DNA from 4 places in the Ruegeria sp. SCP11 genome. Region 2 is predicted to be linked to each of the others. Evidence: riboswitches for the same ligand, from Rfam matches in the RefSeq annotation. Region 2 holds a riboswitch; each other region holds the start of a gene.
What was found. Region 2 has a riboswitch for cobalamin ahead of ABLN94_RS16095 (aromatic ring-hydroxylating oxygenase subunit alpha). Riboswitches for the same ligand answer to the same signal wherever they lie in the genome.
Positions count from the first base shown of each region.

Region 1 (4,180 bases), on a different contig from region 2:
GCGGATTACAGGCAGTTCCAGAAAAACGTGCTCGAACGAAAATACGGTTCGGTTACTCCAAGGTCGACTTTCAGACCTCTACTCGCAAGATCGCCTGCCAACCGTGTAGAAAAGAACTGGTGGAGTGGCTGGAGGCCCATATAGCCAGCCGACAACCGATATCAGTTAGCGATCAGAACTGTGTGCCCAACACCTCGATGGATATGTCCCAAAGCTTTTTGGCACTCATTTTGTCATACGCGTAGTCCGAATGTCCCCCTTGCAACGGATCGCCGGTTGTTGGTTCGGCGACATGGCGGCCTTCCAAATACAGGCCGGTCTTGCCGCGAAGATCGGGCGTTGTCGAGGCCCAGCAATAAGTTGCTGCGCCTTGCGAGATGGTCTTCCAGATGCCCGGGTAGTCTTTGATCAACTGCCCGAATTGTTGCTGCAATTCTGGTTCAAGACCGCGACCAGGCTCTGTTTGAATGCCCCCCAGGGTCAACCGCGAAGCTGATCACGCCGTGGCCCGCCCAAGCAAAAATGCAACCTAACTGATGACGAAGTCCGGCGCAGCCGGATACTCCCGTGCCAACTGATGCCAGGTGTCGGAAAGAAGAGATTTGAAGCTGTAACCTTCGCCCTTGAGGTGCCGCTGCAAGGAGCGTTCACTGACGGCCATCTCACGCGCGATACTGTGCATCCTTGGACGGCCGGCGGTCAGCGCGCGGCGCAGGTGTCAGCGCACTTGGTCGGCCAACGATGTAGTCTTCTCGGCCTTGTTCAAATCGGCCTCAGGCGCAACGTCCAGCATTGCCTGAAATTCGCAGTTGTGGCTGGATAACGGTGCCTTCAAATCGGCTTTGTCAAAGACAAGGCTAGCACGTGGCGCATTCCAAGTGATTGGGCAATCGAACCAGGCCTCAAGTCTTTCGCTTGGTCTACGCCGAAGCTCGATCAGTTTGGGTTTGATCATCTGCCCCCGACCAATCGAGTGGCTTTCATCGTTGCCACGGCGCACAGACGGCACCGAATCAATAGTCGACATCTCGGACACCGCGGCCATGCGGTCGGCATCAAAGCAGATCTTCCCCTCACCATCATAGAGGTTCAGCATCGCGTTCAGCGCGTGATAGTCCTGCTCGTTTACGCTGCTGTCGAGCATAGATGTCTCCTAGTTTTTCAAGCCCTGCGCGAACGCGGGCGATGTCGGTGTTGGCGCCGGCCAATTCGAAGGAATAGAGCAGCGGCACGTTGCATTTCTGGGCGGTGATGCGACCGGCCAAAGCATGGGTCACACCGAAATTGCGATTACCCGTGCCGATCACCCCCCTCGATTCCGCGCGCTTGGTCGGGTCGTTCAGAAACCGGATGACTTGTTTGGGCACTGCGCCACGGCCTTCGCCATCGGCATAGGTCGGGCAGATCAGTTCAAATCGGTCTGCGGTGTGTGGCAGCCGGTCAGTTTTCATCGGAATGCGTAAGAACGGCAGGCCCAGCCGCGTCACAAGGCGGTGGGTGTGTCCCGATTTCAATGAGAACAGACCAGCGCCGAGATCGGCGCTGTCATAGGTCAGGCCAGTTGGGCAATCATGTCGGAAAGGAAGCCCGACCAATGATCACTGTCGGCAACAAACACAGGTGCCTGACGATAACTGAGCTCGGTCAGGTGGATCATGGCGCTGTGATCCTCGGTCAGTTCTACGACGTCATAGATGATGCCTTTTGCATCCAGCGCGCGGGTAGTCCCGGTGCATTGTACGCAAGCGGGTTTGGAATATACGGTAATGCTCATTGCCCTCTATCCTTTTAATCAAAGCCGAGGACGCCACGGGCGAAATGAGCCCTAAGTACACCCCGAACCCTCCGTTCGCGGTTATCATTCTTGCCTGCGGCAGGTCTCCTGGCTTGCGGATAATCGTTCAAACTGGCCTTCCCAAAAGCACGCTTTCAGTGGCGTATTCAGCCGAACTCTCCGCTTGCAGTTGCGGAGGCAGCGCCGGCGTTTCACCGGTTTCCCTCTTAGCTTTCGACAGGAACCGAAAAACAGAAGCAACATCATATTGTGGTTTGAGAAATTGAATTGTTGATATGCTGTGTAAGTATGGCGCTGTTTTCTTTTTTCCAGGATACACGTCTAGCGCAGTAAAGGGCCAAAACTTAAGGCACGCTCTTGTCGAATCAACCCGGTTTGTGTTTTGTCGCCCGCGATGGTTCCCAACCGCAACCTGCGGGACGGGATAAAAGGGAATACGGTGCGGCCCTGTTGCAAAGGCCAAATCCGTGACTGCCCCCGCAACTGTAGGCGGTGAGCGACCCGAGATCGTCCACTGGGCAAACGCCTGGGAAGGATCGGGACAGCGTCGACCCGCAAGTCAGGAGACCTGCCATCCGACTATGAATGAACCTGGGCGGGGTGTCCCAGAGGGAGATGACAATGTTTAAAACGGCCTCCGCCGTCCAAAGCCTTGCACTCGCTTTCCCCTCGTCCGAATGGAGGAGGCGATGCTTGTGCCATTGCAGAAACTTGAAGCCCGGCCCTGTATAACTCGTGGGGTCATTGTCGCCTTATTAAAGCCAATCGATCACCTGTCCGTATTAGTCGCAGGGGAAACCCGATGAACCGGCGCGCAACCGATCTGGACGCCGGGTCGCAGCGGGGTCGCTGTTTGACGGAATTCAGCATACCGGTGCTGGTTGCGGGCGCTCTGGCCCTGTCTGCGCTGTTGTGGCTTATGATCTACGCGGTGATTTGATGTCGGCTGTTCTGCAAATCCGCGATCTGAGCCTTGGATACACCGACCTGACGTTGTTCCGTCGTCTGTCCATGGATATCGATGCTGGCACGACTCTGGCCGTTCTGGGGGCCAATGGGTCGGGCAAAAGCACCTTTGTCAAAATGCTGCTGGGGCTGATGGACCCACTATCTGGCAGTTTGAACTGGCCCAAGGGCCGCCCCGCTGAAGTTGGCTACTTGGCGCAGATGACTGAGTTCGACAGACGCTTTCCGATCCGCGTACGCGACCTTGCCGCAATGGGTGCGTGGCGCGGCTTTGGCTACCGCTCCGGGCTGGACAGCGCCGCGCGCGAGCGGATGACGGCAGCACTGGACGAGGCCGGGGTGCTGGATATTGCCGATCGTCCGTTGCACATGCTGTCGGGCGGTCAACTTCAGCGCGCTTTGTTCGCGCGCGTGATCATGCAGGACGCCCCTCTGATCCTGCTGGACGAGCCCTTTGCCGCTGTGGACCAAAGTACCGAGGCGCATCTGCTGTCAATCATCCGTCGGTGGCGAGACGAAGGCCGCGCCGTGGTGCTGGTGGTGCATGATCTGTCGTCGGTTCTGGATCATTGTAGCCACGCCCTGCTGTTGGGTGGACAGGAAGCAGCCCATGGTCAGGTGAATGACGTCCTGACCCCGGACCGGCTGGTCGCGCAGGGATATCTGTCCGAGAGCCAAGCCTCTTGGATGTTCCGGAGCAACCCATCCCCAGCGGAGAACGCGCATGTATGACCTCCTCACTGAAATGTGGAGCTTTGCCTTCATGCGCCGCGCCTTCGTGGTGACTACGGTTCTGTCGGCCTCGGTCGCACCAGTAGGTGCATTCCTTGTGCTGCGCCGCCTGTCGCTGGCGGGTGAGGCGATGGCTCATGCGATCACGCCCGGTATCGTCATCGGCTTTGTCACCGCAGGTCTGTCGGTTATGTCGCTGCTGGTTGGCGGGCTGATCGCTGGCGTCGGCGTCGCCATTTTGACGGCATTTTTGGCGCGCCGAACCATCCTGCGCAGCGATGCAAGTCTCGCCTCGCTTTACCTGATCGCACTGGCGGTGGGGATCTTCATTCTGTCGGCTGCGGGCTCTGCCGTTCCGCTGAAGAGCTTCCTTTTTGGCTCGATCCTCGGGATCGATGATGCCTCGTTGTTGCTTGTGGCCGGAGTTGCCACGGTAACGTTGGTAGCCTTTGCCTTCCTCCTGCGGCCCTTGATCGTCAGCACTTGCGATCCGGTGTTTTTTGAAACCCAGACGCGCCGCCCTTGGCTGGTCGATCAAGGGTTCATGCTGCTGCTGGTCCTGAACCTGCTGGCTGCGTTCAAGACGCTGGGTACACTGATGGCTGTTGGCCTGATGATCCTGCCTGCGACCGCGGCACGCTATTGGGCCAGTACGATTACGTCGCAGCTGATTTTGGGCTTTGTCTT
Region 1 is NZ_JBDZYG010000009.1:189,743-193,922, forward strand. It holds gene ABLN94_RS15560 (hypothetical protein) at 173-433, opposite strand; gene ABLN94_RS15565 (AraC family transcriptional regulator ligand-binding domain-containing protein) at 719-1,144, opposite strand; gene nrdI (class Ib ribonucleoside-diphosphate reductase assembly flavoprotein NrdI) at 1,080-1,556, opposite strand; gene ABLN94_RS15575 (glutaredoxin domain-containing protein) at 1,553-1,774, opposite strand; cobalamin riboswitch at 1,856-2,038, opposite strand; cobalamin riboswitch at 2,174-2,385, shown strand; gene ABLN94_RS15580 (hypothetical protein) at 2,598-2,735, shown strand; gene ABLN94_RS15585 (metal ABC transporter ATP-binding protein) at 2,735-3,493, shown strand; gene ABLN94_RS15590 (metal ABC transporter permease) at 3,486-4,180, shown strand, end outside.
Region 1: it holds a riboswitch for cobalamin, as region 2 does, so the genes downstream of both, ABLN94_RS15575 (glutaredoxin domain-containing protein) here and ABLN94_RS16095 (aromatic ring-hydroxylating oxygenase subunit alpha) in region 2, are expected to answer to the same signal.

Region 2 (4,180 bases):
CTTTCTCCCAAGGCAATCGTTTTAAACCATGGAAAATAGTCGAATGGTCTCTGAACCCCGAAACACAGCCCTTGCTGCTCGTGCCCGCGCCGTGATGCCCGGTGGCGTAAGTCACGAATTGCGTTACCGCGCACCGGACCCCGTCTATTTCGAACGCGCCTTGGGGGCAGAAAAATGGGATGTGGGAGGAAAGCGCTACATTGACTTCAAACTTGGTGCCGCGAGCCAGATTTTGGGTCATGCTCACCCTGGAATTGTCGAGGCTGTCGCCCAGCAAATGCACCGGATGCCCTATACTGGTGATTGCCATCCGTTAGAGGTTGAGTGGGCGGAATGGCTAAGCCGACTATTCCCGTCAGCTGAACGTGTGCGCTTTACCGGATCAGGGACCGAAGCAACGATGTTAGCGTTGCGCGTTGCGCGCGCCCACAGCGGCAAGGACAAGGTGCTGCGCATCGACGGGCATTTTCACGGCTGGCACGATCTCCTGATTACTGGATCCAAACCTGGTGTGAACACGCCCCCGTCTCTGGGTGTTCCACAAGCAATATCGGACATGACAATTGTCGCACCACCTGATTTGGATCGGATAAACACCTTGCTGGAAGTGGACGGCACTATCGGGACAGTTTTCGTCGAAGCCTCTGGTGCAAATTATGGATCTGTGCCGTTGCCTGATGGATTTCTACCAGGCATTAGGCAAATCGCGGACGATCTGAACTGTGTGCTGGTTTTTGATGAGGTCATCACCGGCCTGCGCTGGTCGCCTGGTGGGCGTCAGGCGCGGGACGGTGTCGTACCAGACCTGACCACACTTGCCAAAATCGTGACCGGAGGATTGCCCGGTGGTGCGGTTGTAGGCAAAGCGCATCTGATGGAACTTCTAAGCCCGGCGGCAAACCGTGATGGCTTGTCCCCCCCGGTCAGCCACAAAGGAACGTTCAACGCGGCCCCGATGGTTGCGGCCGGCGCCGTGCGTGCGATGGAGATTCTTTCCACGGGCGATGTGCAAGCCCATGCCGATGCAATGGCCGAACGCTTGCGCCGTGGGTTCAATGCAGTCTTCGCACGACACGGGGTGCAAGCGTCGGCCTATGGTGACAGTTCGACCTGCCATTTGTATTTCGGAGCGCGCTCGATCGAGGGCTTGGATGCGGCTCAAATCCGTAAGACGCCTCCGGCATTAGTCAGGGGGCTAAAGGACGGGCTTTTGGCGCATGGGGTGGATTTCATGTCCCACACTTCGTGTGTCACGGGGCTGCCCCACACGCCCGCATTGATTGACGAGACGATTGAGAAGTTCGATGCCGTAATCGCGCAGCTTGTGATGGACGGTGTTCTGACGGTCTGAGAAACGTTTCAATCAAACGCATTATGCAGTAACACAAACCTAAGTTCTCCATGTCTGTTTTGGCGCTGGAATTGTCGCAAGCATTTCAGCGCCGATACGTGCCGGAAATATCCTGCGCGTGTGAGGTGCTGCTGTTTGATTCTCAAGCAGCAGAGAATTGGGAAGCCGGTGAAATTCCGGCACTGCCCCCGCAACGGTAACGAAGGTCAGGTTCGGCAATCAACCACTGGAACGAGGATTCCGGGAAGGTGTCGAAACCGGGCGCAAGCCCCTTCCAAGTCCGGAAACCAGCCTCTCAGATATGTCAAACCGCGGGTGGCGGTGGGGGGCACAGGTTTCGGACGTGATCCTCGCACGTCTCCGGACGGGTCTCCTTTGTCATCTGCCCAAGCTACGCCACGGGGCGCGGCAGGAGAGCTAGAAGTGAACAATATTCAAACCCTTTTGGCCCGTAGAACATCGGGTTACGCATTGGAACAGGCCTTTTACACCGATCCGGAGGTTTTTCAGGTTGATCTTGAAACCATTCACTATCGCGACTGGCTGTTTGCCATTCCGGCCTGCGAACTGGTTAAGGCCGGAGACTATGTAGCCCACACTGTCGGCGCGTATCGCGTGATCATTGTGCGTGGCGCAGACAATCAAATCCGGGCATTCCACAATACATGTCGCCATCGCGGCTCGGTTATATGCAAAGCAGCCAAGGGCAATGCGCCCAAGCTGGTGTGCCCGTATCACCAGTGGACCTACGAGTTGGACGGCTCGCTTCTCTGGGCCCGGGATATGGGGCCGGACTTTGACCCGAAACAGCACGGTTTGAAACCTGTTCACTGCCGAGAGCTGGCCGGGTTGGTCTATATCTGTCTGGCAGAAGAAGCACCGGACTTCGACACTTTTGCCAACACCGCTCGCCCCTACCTTGAGCCGCATGATCTGGCCAATGCCAAGGTCGCCTTTGAAAGCTCGATCATCGAGAAAGGCAACTGGAAGTTGGTCTGGGAAAACAACCGCGAATGCTATCACTGCGGTGGAAATCACCCGTCGCTGTGCCGCACCTTTCCCGACGATCCTGCTATAACAGGTATCGAAGGTGGTGAAACACCACCTCGTATGCAGGCCCATTTCGATCGCTGCGAAGCCGCTGGACTGCCCTCACAATTCTACCTGCATAGCGACGGGCAATACCGCCTGGCCCGAATGCCGCTGAACGAGGGCGCGGAAAGCTATACGATGGATGGCAAGTCCGCTGTGCGCCGTTGGTTGGGCCAATCGCCATTTGCGGATGCAGGGTCGCTGCTGAAGTTTCATTACCCAACCACTTGGAACCATTTTCTTGCAGACCACTCGATTGTTTTCCGCGTTACTCCGATCAGTCCGACGGAAACCGAGGTCACTACGAAATGGCTGGTTAATAAGGACGCTGTTGAGGGTGTCGACTACGATCTGAAACGCCTGACCGAGGTCTGGATGGCTACCAATGACGAAGATCGCCAAGTCGTCGAAGACAATCAGCTGGGCATCAACAGCCCGGCCTACGTGCCCGGCCCATATTCAGTCACTCAGGAATCCGGTGTGTTGCAGTTTGTCGACTGGTACTGCAACACGCTGGCGGATCGCTTGGCACCTGACGCGATAGCGGCGGAGTGAGGGAAATGAAAGATTTCAGCGCGCCAGTAACTGTCTGGCAAGACACTGAAACATTGGAATGCGTTTCGGTCGTTCCCGAGATGCCGAACACGGCGAGCTTTTCGTTTCGCGCTCCTTCGGGGGCGCAATTCGCGTATCAGCCCGGACAGTTTCTGACCTTGGAAATCCTGGCCCCGGACCAGCCGGGTGGGGTGGTGCATCGCACCTATACGATCTCTTCCTCTCCTTCGCGGCCACGGTCGATTACGATCACCGCCAAGGCCCAGCCCGACAGCATCGGCACACGCTGGATGTTGGACAACCTGCAACCTGGTATGCGGGTGAAAGCCATTGGCCCCGCAGGGCTGTTCAGTAATGCAGAAAGCAAAGCGGGGAAATTTCTGTTCATCTCGGCCGGGTCCGGCATCACCCCGATGATGTCGATGACCACCTGCATGTGGGATGAAGGCCGCGATCTGGATGTTGTCTTCATCAACTGTGCCAGACGGCCTTCAGAGATCATCTTCCGCCAGCGGTTAGAGCAGATGGCCAGCCGGACGCACGGTCTGGACCTGAAGTTTGTTGTTGAGGAACCCGATCCTTACCGCCCGTGGACTGGATATCAGGGCCAGTTCAACCAGCTTATGCTTGGCCTCATGGCGCCGGACTATCTCGACCGCGAGGTTTATTGCTGTGGCCCGGAGCCCTTCATGCAAGCCGTGCGTGATGCGCTTGCCGGTCTGGGCTTTGACATGGACAACTACCATCAGGAAAGCTTCGGCGCTCCTGTGGAGACCGAGGCGGATCAGCCGGAACTGGATGATATCATTCTGGACGATGATAGCAGCGCCGAGATTCTGTTCTCAAGTTCTGGTGTCACCGCCAAAGTCGCCGAGACCGACACGGTCTTGGCCGCTGCGCGTTCGGTCGGGTTGAACATTCCGTCAGGCTGCACCTTTGGCGTTTGCGGAACCTGCAAAGTTAAAAAGACAGCTGGCGAGGTTCACATGGTACACAATGGAGGTATTTCCGAGGATGATGTCGAAGCGGGCTACATTCTGGCCTGTTGTTCAAACCCGATCGGCAAGGTTGAGGTCGAAGTTTGATGCATATGGGGAAGCGAAAGGTTCGCGCTTCCCCTATTGGCCGTCGCCTGAGGAGTGGGGTTTCCAACTTTCGAATAGAAAACCCCACGCCCGCATA
Region 2 is NZ_JBDZYG010000010.1:85,377-89,556, forward strand. It holds gene ABLN94_RS16085 (aldehyde dehydrogenase family protein) at 1-39, shown strand, start outside; gene ABLN94_RS16090 (aspartate aminotransferase family protein) at 44-1,351, shown strand; cobalamin riboswitch at 1,458-1,661, shown strand; gene ABLN94_RS16095 (aromatic ring-hydroxylating oxygenase subunit alpha) at 1,775-2,998, shown strand; gene ABLN94_RS16100 (hybrid-cluster NAD(P)-dependent oxidoreductase) at 3,004-4,083, shown strand.

Region 3 (4,180 bases), on a different contig from region 2:
TACCTTTTTCAATTTTTTTTTCAATCCGGTTCGTTGCCCGCGATATTGATGCTTCATTCCTTCTTGCGGGCTGGCCGCGTGAATGCAATCTAGTCGCAGAAGACGTAAAAAATTTGGAACAGGTCAATGCAGAAACGGATCGCAATTACCATCACGTTAGTCTCGATTACTGCCGGTTGCTCAGCCCAGTTCACAGGGGGCAAAAGCAAAGCATTCGAACCAGGTAACCTGCCAGATTCTGTCGTTGCACTGGCAGGGCCGGGGCAGGATCTGGCTACGGCACGCCTTTTACCAGATGACAATTGCTTCTGGTATGAGCACAGCGGACCTGTCGAGACGACATTGGTACCATTGCGCGCGACGAATGGCGCTCCGATCTGCGCCGCGCGCGACGCCTGATAAAAAAAGAGGGCAGCGACGTCCACCTACGCTGCCCAAAATTTATGAGCGGGCTGTGACGCTATCTTCGGCCGAGTATAAGTATGCGGTCGAGCCGATTTTTACATGTGGGTAGAGATCATTGATATGGGCCATGATCATTCTAACACATCCAGAACTTGCGCGACCACCGATGCTTCTGGGCTGAGGTGTACCGTGGATTCTGAGATAAGTATCTCGATCCCCAACGTATAGATAAAGGGCTCGAGAGCCGAGAGCATTACTTGGCCCGGGTTCCATGCCATCCCGAAATTCCGCGTATTCGGGGTTGCGCTCGATCATTGAAGCCGTTGGTGTCCAATGTGGCCACTCGACCTTGCGCCGGATAGCATAGGTACCGGGCTCGTAAAGGTTCCCACGCGCGATCGCTACGCCATAGCGCATTGCTGTCCCGCCTTCCTCGATATGGTAAAGATAGCGCGCGACGGCATCGACATGGATGTCACCAGGAACCAAACCATCATTTGCTACGACACGTCGTGGTAAAAAACGGTCATGAACGCCCCATGGATTTGAGGTCGCTGGATCGTAATCAAATGGCGTGACCTGGCTGTCCCAATAGGTCTTTTGCGACGAGGTTGGCCATGTTTTGGCGATCAATGGACTGGCCGCAGACGCGGAGAACAGCGCAGTGGTTGATTGAATGAAATGGCGCCTTGTCAGCATAGATCTCGTCCTGGTTCACAAGTTTAATGTATTTGCATCGCATTTTCGCGATCAAATTCGAGTCTTAAAGCCTCTAGCAGCTAGAGCTTCAAGAGGTTTCAGGTAACACTTGGTTTACCTAGTCGACCATGTCGCCGGTTGCGTGAACCCTACTTCGGTCGAGTCTACTTCGGACTAGGTCGCAAAGACAATTGACAGAAACGAAGCCGCCATTGTAGCGGTGAATTGTTTTCGGTTCCTGATGGCGGAAGCCAAAAGGATTAAAAGGGAATACGGTTCGGTGTTTTTAACGGCGCCAATTCCGTAACTGCCCCCGCAACTGTGAGCGGAGAGCGATGCCAAGACACCACTGGTTCGTAATGGAACCGGGAAGGTTGGCGGAGCGAGCACCCGCGAGTCAGGAGACCTGCCGTAAAACGCCGGGCTATGCCCAGACTGTATCTGTCGGCCTTACGGCCGATTCAACCTGACAAGCCGCCGGGTGAGGCGGTAGGGAGAAATAAAATGCACATCGAACCGGGCATCGTGAATGGTGCCAAAATCGCGCTTTCCTATGTTACCGCCGCAGGCGCGGCTACTTACGCAGCGAAAGAAACGTTTCCCACATTGCGTGCGAATGGACCTGCATCTTTTGTCATGCGCTCGGTGCTCGCCACCGTTGGTGTCTTCCTTTTCTTTGAAGTCCTGCCACACTTCCCGGTTGGTGTCTCTGAAGTCCACTTCATTCTGGGGTCGACGCTGTTCCTGCTTCTCGGTGCTGCACCCGCGGCTTTTGGATTGGCAGCCGGTCTGCTGATTCAAGGGGTGTTTTTTGCCCCGTTCGATCTTCCGCAGTACTTCATCAACCTAACCACTCTGCTGGTGCCGCTATTTGCGCTACAAGCATTGGCCAGCCGCATCATTGCACCCGGTACAGCATATGTTGACCTCAAATATGGCCAAGCTCTTGCCCTGAGTGCGATGTATCAGGGGGGAGTAGTCGCATGGGTTGCGTTCTGGGCTTTCTACGGCCAGGGATTTGGTGCTGAAACTATGGCGTCGGTTCTGTCCTTTGGCGGTGCCTATATGCTGGTAATAGTCATCGAGCCGATTGCTGATCTAGCAGTGCTTGCGGCAGCCAAGGCGATGCGCGGTTTGAACAGCACAGGTCTGGTGACTCCGCGCTTGTACAACGCTGCGGAAGCTTGACCAAAGTTTGAAGCGGTGCCCTAAACTGGGGTTGCCGCGAAACAACTGGTAGTCGCAGGACCAAAGCTTATTGTGGCGCGTCTCGAGGGCGCGCCACATTTGCTTTTAGCCGCTAAAAACCTGCACCCAACGGTCAGGGTGTAGTGGGTCCTGTATTCTTAGGAATAGATACCTAGTTTCTTTCCACGTTTTGATCCTGTTGGTAACATTGTCCAGAACCAAGTCGCCTTCACTCGAGCGATAGACAAGAACAGCATGGCCATTGCGATTGGTGTCCAAGACAGTCGCAATTAGTAGCTTCGTAGGATCCAAACCATTCTGCACAAGTTCAAACTTCTTTTGCAAAGCAAAGTCTTCGCAATCTCCTGACCCTTGCGTCGGCAATGTCCAGTATTCCTTTGTTCCATATTGGCTTTGATCCGAAACGGCGTGAATCCTCCGATTGACGCGCATGTTGATCGTTTTAACGATCTGCTTTTCCTGCGCCTCGGACAGTCCAGAACTACGAGTTTTCGCGCACGCCCAAGAGTAATCATTGCATAGTGATTTGGCCCCCGACGGCGCTTCAATCTTTCTATCAAGATCGATCAAGGGAAGCTCAGAGGCTTGCAATGCAGCGGCAGAGACAAAATAGCTGCATATAAAACAGACCATTGATAGATGACCCGACAGCTTTTTCGAAAACCTTCTCTGAACTAAAGTGGGATTTGTCATATCTGCCTTCCCCATGCTCGTTTCTCTAAGGTTCCGTAATTGCTAGTCCAAGAGTGCTCTATCGCAAGCCTTCATGTGTTTTGATGCATTGCAACAGCTTCCTAGCCTCTAGGGGCAAAGCGGCAAAAATTTGCAGATTCTATGGTATTTCTTACTTAGTTGACAGCATCAGAGCATCCACGCCATCACCGGTCCGGTATAGCTAACGGCGCGAACTAGAGGGTAAGCTGATCGCAATTCTTTCATTCAACAAAAATACAACAGAGATCGGCCGTCATCGCTGAGGGTTACGGAATACCGGGACAATAAAGCCGCTCCTCCACAAGCTGAGGTAGCCAGTTTCGGTTTTTCCGGGCGCTGCAATTAGTGGCCGCTAATGACATCTTTGACGACAGGTTCGTTGAGCAACGCCGTTAGCAGGGGGCATGATGCTGCTCCCTCAGTGCAAGTCTGCACAAATTCTGCCAATGCTTGCTCCAGCCGTTGGAGAGCGGCGATTTTTGACCTGACGTTTTCAAGGTGTCTTGTTGCGACGTCTTCGACGTCACGACAAGCTTGCTCGAGCGCTTTGGACAATTCGCGAAGTGCGCATGCATCCTGAATAGTAAAGCCAAGATCGCGGCAGCGTTTGATGAATCTAAGCTCGGATACTTCCCGTTCCGTGTAAGCGCGGCGCCCCGAGGCGGTTCGACCGGCTTTCTCGACTATGCCGTCCCGTTCGTAGTAGCGGATCGCCTCGACCGACAGGCCGGTCAATCTCGCCCCTTCGCCAATGGCAATCATGTGATGACCTTTCCCTTGAACCTGTAGCCACTACAGGATGCAATTTGTCTGTCATGATGTCGAATTTCGCAAACCGCACGAAGCAAAAATCGAAGAAGCCGAACCGGCTTCCGCTCGAGATCGTCAAAGTTGGAGAAAGCTGACTATGAGTAAATTTGTAGGGGCGAGTTTTCTTGGATCGTTTACCGCATTTGGCGTTGCGACCTGCTGCATCTTGCCGATGGCATTGATTTTACTTGGCTTGGGAGGGAGCTGGTTGGCCGTATTTGGCAAGATCGCCGCCGCGAGTTATTGCGGGCTTGGCGGTTCGACGGCTCTGCTTATTCTCTCTGGCATCGTCGCGTATCGCCGTAGTTCGCTCGACCGCCTCAAATGGTGGCTGACAGGCAGT
Region 3 is NZ_JBDZYG010000021.1:34,389-38,568, reverse strand. It holds gene ABLN94_RS22725 (hypothetical protein) at 127-399, shown strand; gene ABLN94_RS22720 (L,D-transpeptidase) at 442-1,104, opposite strand; cobalamin riboswitch at 1,320-1,532, shown strand; gene ABLN94_RS22715 (energy-coupling factor ABC transporter permease) at 1,609-2,292, shown strand; gene ABLN94_RS22710 (transglutaminase-like cysteine peptidase) at 2,398-3,006, opposite strand; gene ABLN94_RS22705 (MerR family DNA-binding protein) at 3,370-3,789, opposite strand; gene ABLN94_RS22700 (hypothetical protein) at 3,935-4,180, shown strand, end outside.
Region 3: it holds a riboswitch for cobalamin, as region 2 does, so the genes downstream of both, ABLN94_RS22715 (energy-coupling factor ABC transporter permease) here and ABLN94_RS16095 (aromatic ring-hydroxylating oxygenase subunit alpha) in region 2, are expected to answer to the same signal.

Region 4 (4,180 bases), on a different contig from region 2:
CGAGATATTGCCGGTAGCCGCCCGATGGCACCCCCCGGATACGGGGCAGTCGACCGCCGCGCCTCCGCGTTCGATAACCATGGCACCAAGGCGTTTGGCTTCAGCTTCGTCAGTGGTCGACATCTCCATCCAGATTTTGCCCGGTCCGACCTCGGGCAACATCTCTTGCATCACCGCGTCCGAAGCTGCGGGTGACGGCAGACAGGTGATGACCGCGTTGCAATCCCGCATCATCTGTGCCGGGCTTTCAGCGGCCTTAGCGCCTTGGGCCACGAACTCGGCCAACAGATCAGGATTCAGATCATGAACCGTCAGATCAACTCCGTTGCGCAACAGCGAGCACGAGAGTTTGCCGCCAACATTCCCCAAACCGATAAATCCGACTTTCATATTTCCCTCCTGACGGTCGCATTTTGGCCGAGTATCCTTGTTGCCTGCCGGAAACAAAAATGAATAATACGGCACGTAATGGTCAAAATAATTTGGTGATCAATGGACCGTCTGCCAAATCCCGCATGGTTGCGCAGCTTCGAATCCGCAGCTCGGCATCTGAACTTTACCACCACTGCGCGTGAGCTTGGCCTGACACAGACTGCCGTCTCTCTGCATATCCGCTCGCTTGAGGCTGAACTGGGGCAAAAACTGTTTACCCGGAACGCGCGTCGGCTGGAGCTTACCGAGTTGGGGCAGTCCTATTCTTTGACGGTGCGACGTGCATTGGCCGACATCGCTCTGTCCACCAACAGCCTGTTCGGCCCCGCTTCGCGCCAGACCTTGACGATCCGGGCGGCGATCTCAACGGCAACTTACTGGATAGCTGCGGAACTGCCTGATTTTACCGCGCAACACCCCGATATCCCCGTTCGTCTGATCTCGCACATCTGGAACGACAGTGTCGCCCCCGCTGATGTGGATGTGGAAATCCGGCTGGGTTATGGCGACTGGCCCGGTGTTCGAGCCGAGAAACTGACCGACGAATATCTTGTACCAGTATGTCGGGCTGATAACGGTTCAGCGGATCTGAGCGGCCTGCCGAAAAGCCCGCTCATCCACATCCTTGGATATGAGGACAACTGGACGCGGTATTTTCAGGCCAACGGTATCACAGCGACGCATCAGCCCCCTCAGCACTCGGTAGACACTTCGGTAGCCGCGCTGCAGCTTGTTATGGCAGGTGCGGGCTACGCGACGATGTTGGAGCGTTTCGCCAGAAACGCGATCCGGCAGGGTGCACCGCTAGACATCGCGGGCCCAGCGATTCCCTTTGCCCAATCGCATTACTTGATCAGCGCTCAAGGAGCCGCCCACCCGTCGGCGGCGGCGGGTTTATTTTGCGCCTGGCTGCGGGATCGGCTGGCCTCGGATGCCGCTGGTTGACACAACCTAGTCGCTTTTCTGATCTGAACGATTTCGTCTTACCCCTCGCGCTTGACAAGCCCCCTGCCCGTGCCGCATGTCCGGTGCGTTGGTGTCCATCACTTGATGGATGAAAAGGGAATGCGTCAACGGATCTTCCGCCAAACGCAGCCGCCCCCGCGACCGTGACCGGAGAGGGTGCCCAAAGCCACTGGCCCAAAAGGCCGGGAAGGCGGGACATCCGACAGAGGCCCGCCTCTGACATCCGCAAGCCGGGAGACCTGCCAGCACCCGAAGATGAATCCGGGCGGGGTGTTCCGGTGTCGGGTCCATGTCGCAACACGTGGCCCGCATGAAACCCCGTCCCCCGCAATGAGGATTTGGGGGATGAGAGACATGACCGTGACCGCACCAGTCGAGTTGCTGGTCTGTACCACGTGCCGCCGCGGCCTGCCCGTCGAGGACGACGCGCGACGGCCCGGCACCTTGCTTCACAAAGCGTTGGAACAAGCGGATCTGCCCGAGGGCATCACATTGAAAGCCGTGGAATGCCTGTCGAACTGTGATGAAGGCTGTTCCATCGTGCTGCGCGGTGGGCCGGATCGCTGGACCTTTGTCTACGAACACCTCAACGAAAACGACCATGTCGAAACCATTGTCGAAGGTGCCACCAAGTACCTCGCGACTGAGGACGGCTTGGTCAAATGGCGCGAGCGCCCCGAACATTTCCGCAAAAACTGTGCGGCCCGAATTCCCCCGATTGGAGCCCTGAAATGAGCAACCTCGAGAAACTCCCCGTCACTGTGATCACCGGCTTTCTGGGCTCGGGTAAAACCACTCTGGTCAAGCACCTGATGCAGAACCCGCAGGGCAAGCGTCTGGCCGTGGTGGTCAACGAATTTGGCGATGTGGGCGTCGATGGCGACATCCTGAAATCCTGCGCCATCCCGGATTGCCCGGCGGAAAACATCATGGAACTGGCGAACGGCTGCATCTGCTGCACCGTGGCCGATGATTTCATTCCGACCATCGAAGCACTGATGGCGCTGGAACCGCGCCCGGATCACATCCTGATCGAAACCTCCGGCCTCGCCCTGCCCAAGCCGCTGCTGAAAGCGTTCGACTGGCCGGATATCCGGTCGAAGATCACCGTGGATGGCGTGATCGCTCTGGCCGATGCCGAGGCCGTCGCCGCAGGTCGCTTCGCCCCGAATGTCGAGGCCGTGGACGCCCAGCGCCTGGCCGATGACTCGATCGACCACGAAACACCCCTGTCCGAGGTGTTCGAGGACCAGATCTCCTGCGCCGACATCATCCTGCTGACCAAGCCCGATCTGGCCGGTCCCGAAGGTGTGGCCAAAGCCAAGGAAGTCATCGCCGCCGAGGCCCCACGCCCCCTGCCCGTCGTGGAAGTGGCTGAAGGCGCCGTGGACGTGCGCGTCGTTCTGGGTCTGGAAGCCGCAGCCGAGGATGACATGGACGCCCGCCCGTCGCATCACGACGGCCACCACGACCACGAACATGACGATTTCGAAAGCATCATCGTTGAGCTGCCGGAACAGACTGACCCGGCTGACCTAGTTGCCAAAATCGAACGTCTGGCTAAAGAGCTGAACATCCTGCGCGTCAAAGGCTACGCGGCAGTTGCCGGCAAACCGATGCGCCTGCTGGTCCAGGCCGTAGGCGCTCGCGTCCGTCACCAGTACGACCGCCCTTGGGCATCCGGCGAAAAACGCCGCTCGCGTCTGGTGGTCATCGCCGAGCATGACGATATCAAAGAGGCCGAAATCCGTGATATCCTTGTTGGTGTGACCGAGGCTGCAGAGTAAGCCATGCATGTCGTCTTCCGCGAGAGCCACGGGTTAGAGGAAACAGAGACTCCAACCGATCTGGGCCAAAGCCCGGCGGATTTGGTGGTGCTGTCGTTCTCTGACAGCGACCTAGGCGCATTCGCGGCAGGCTGGCATCGCGGGGGCGGGTCCGAGGGTCGTATGCCAACGATGCGGCTGGCTAACCTGACGGCGTTGAAACACCCGCTGTCCGTCGACACCTATGTCGAACAGACGCTAGAGGGGGCCAAGGGTATTTTGATCCGCTTAATCGGTGGGGTGCCCTATTGGTCCTATGGCTTGCAGCAGGTTCTGACGTTGGCACAGGCCAAGGGCATCGCTTTGGCCGTACTACCAGCCGACGGGCGCGAGGACACGCGGCTGGACGACTACTCTACCCTGCCCGTCTCGACGCTGCGCCGACTGACGCATCTATGCGATACCGGCGGCGAAGTTGCAGCGCAGGCCGCTTTGGCACAGATGGCGCTGGCGGCCGGTCTTTACGCCGGGCCGGTGATGGGAGCCAAAACCCTCCCAGAGTACGGCGCTTGGTGCCCTGATCGTGGCGTTATTCCGGTCGACACGGCGTTTTCTGATGACGCAAAACGCATTCTGGTTACGTTCTACCGCGCCTATCTGACTTCTGCCGACACCGCCCCGGTCGCCGCGCTGATCAGAAGCCTGCGCGCCCGAGGACTCGAGGCCATTGGCATATTCGCCCCGTCCCTGAAAGCTCCAGCCGCCGCCGACTGGCTACGCGAGCATGTTGCAGCGCTAGCCCCGTCGGCCATCATCAACGCCACTTCGTTTTCGGGCAAAGGCGCGTCGGGCATCTCGCCGCTGGACGCCGCCAATGTGCCGGTGTTTCAGGTCGCCCTCGCAACCTCGCGCCGCAAGGCCTGGACCGAGGCGGAACGCGGCCTCTCGCCCGCCGACCTGGCGATGCATGTGGTTCTGCCCGAAGTGGATGGGCGCATATCAGCGGGCGTCGCGTC
Region 4 is NZ_JBDZYG010000001.1:66,331-70,510, reverse strand. It holds gene ABLN94_RS00335 (NAD(P)-dependent oxidoreductase) at 1-390, opposite strand, end outside; gene ABLN94_RS00330 (LysR substrate-binding domain-containing protein) at 493-1,377, shown strand; cobalamin riboswitch at 1,450-1,659, shown strand; gene ABLN94_RS00325 (DUF1636 domain-containing protein) at 1,753-2,133, shown strand; gene cobW (cobalamin biosynthesis protein CobW) at 2,130-3,185, shown strand; gene cobN (cobaltochelatase subunit CobN) at 3,189-4,180, shown strand, end outside.
Region 4: it holds a riboswitch for cobalamin, as region 2 does, so the genes downstream of both, ABLN94_RS00325 (DUF1636 domain-containing protein) here and ABLN94_RS16095 (aromatic ring-hydroxylating oxygenase subunit alpha) in region 2, are expected to answer to the same signal.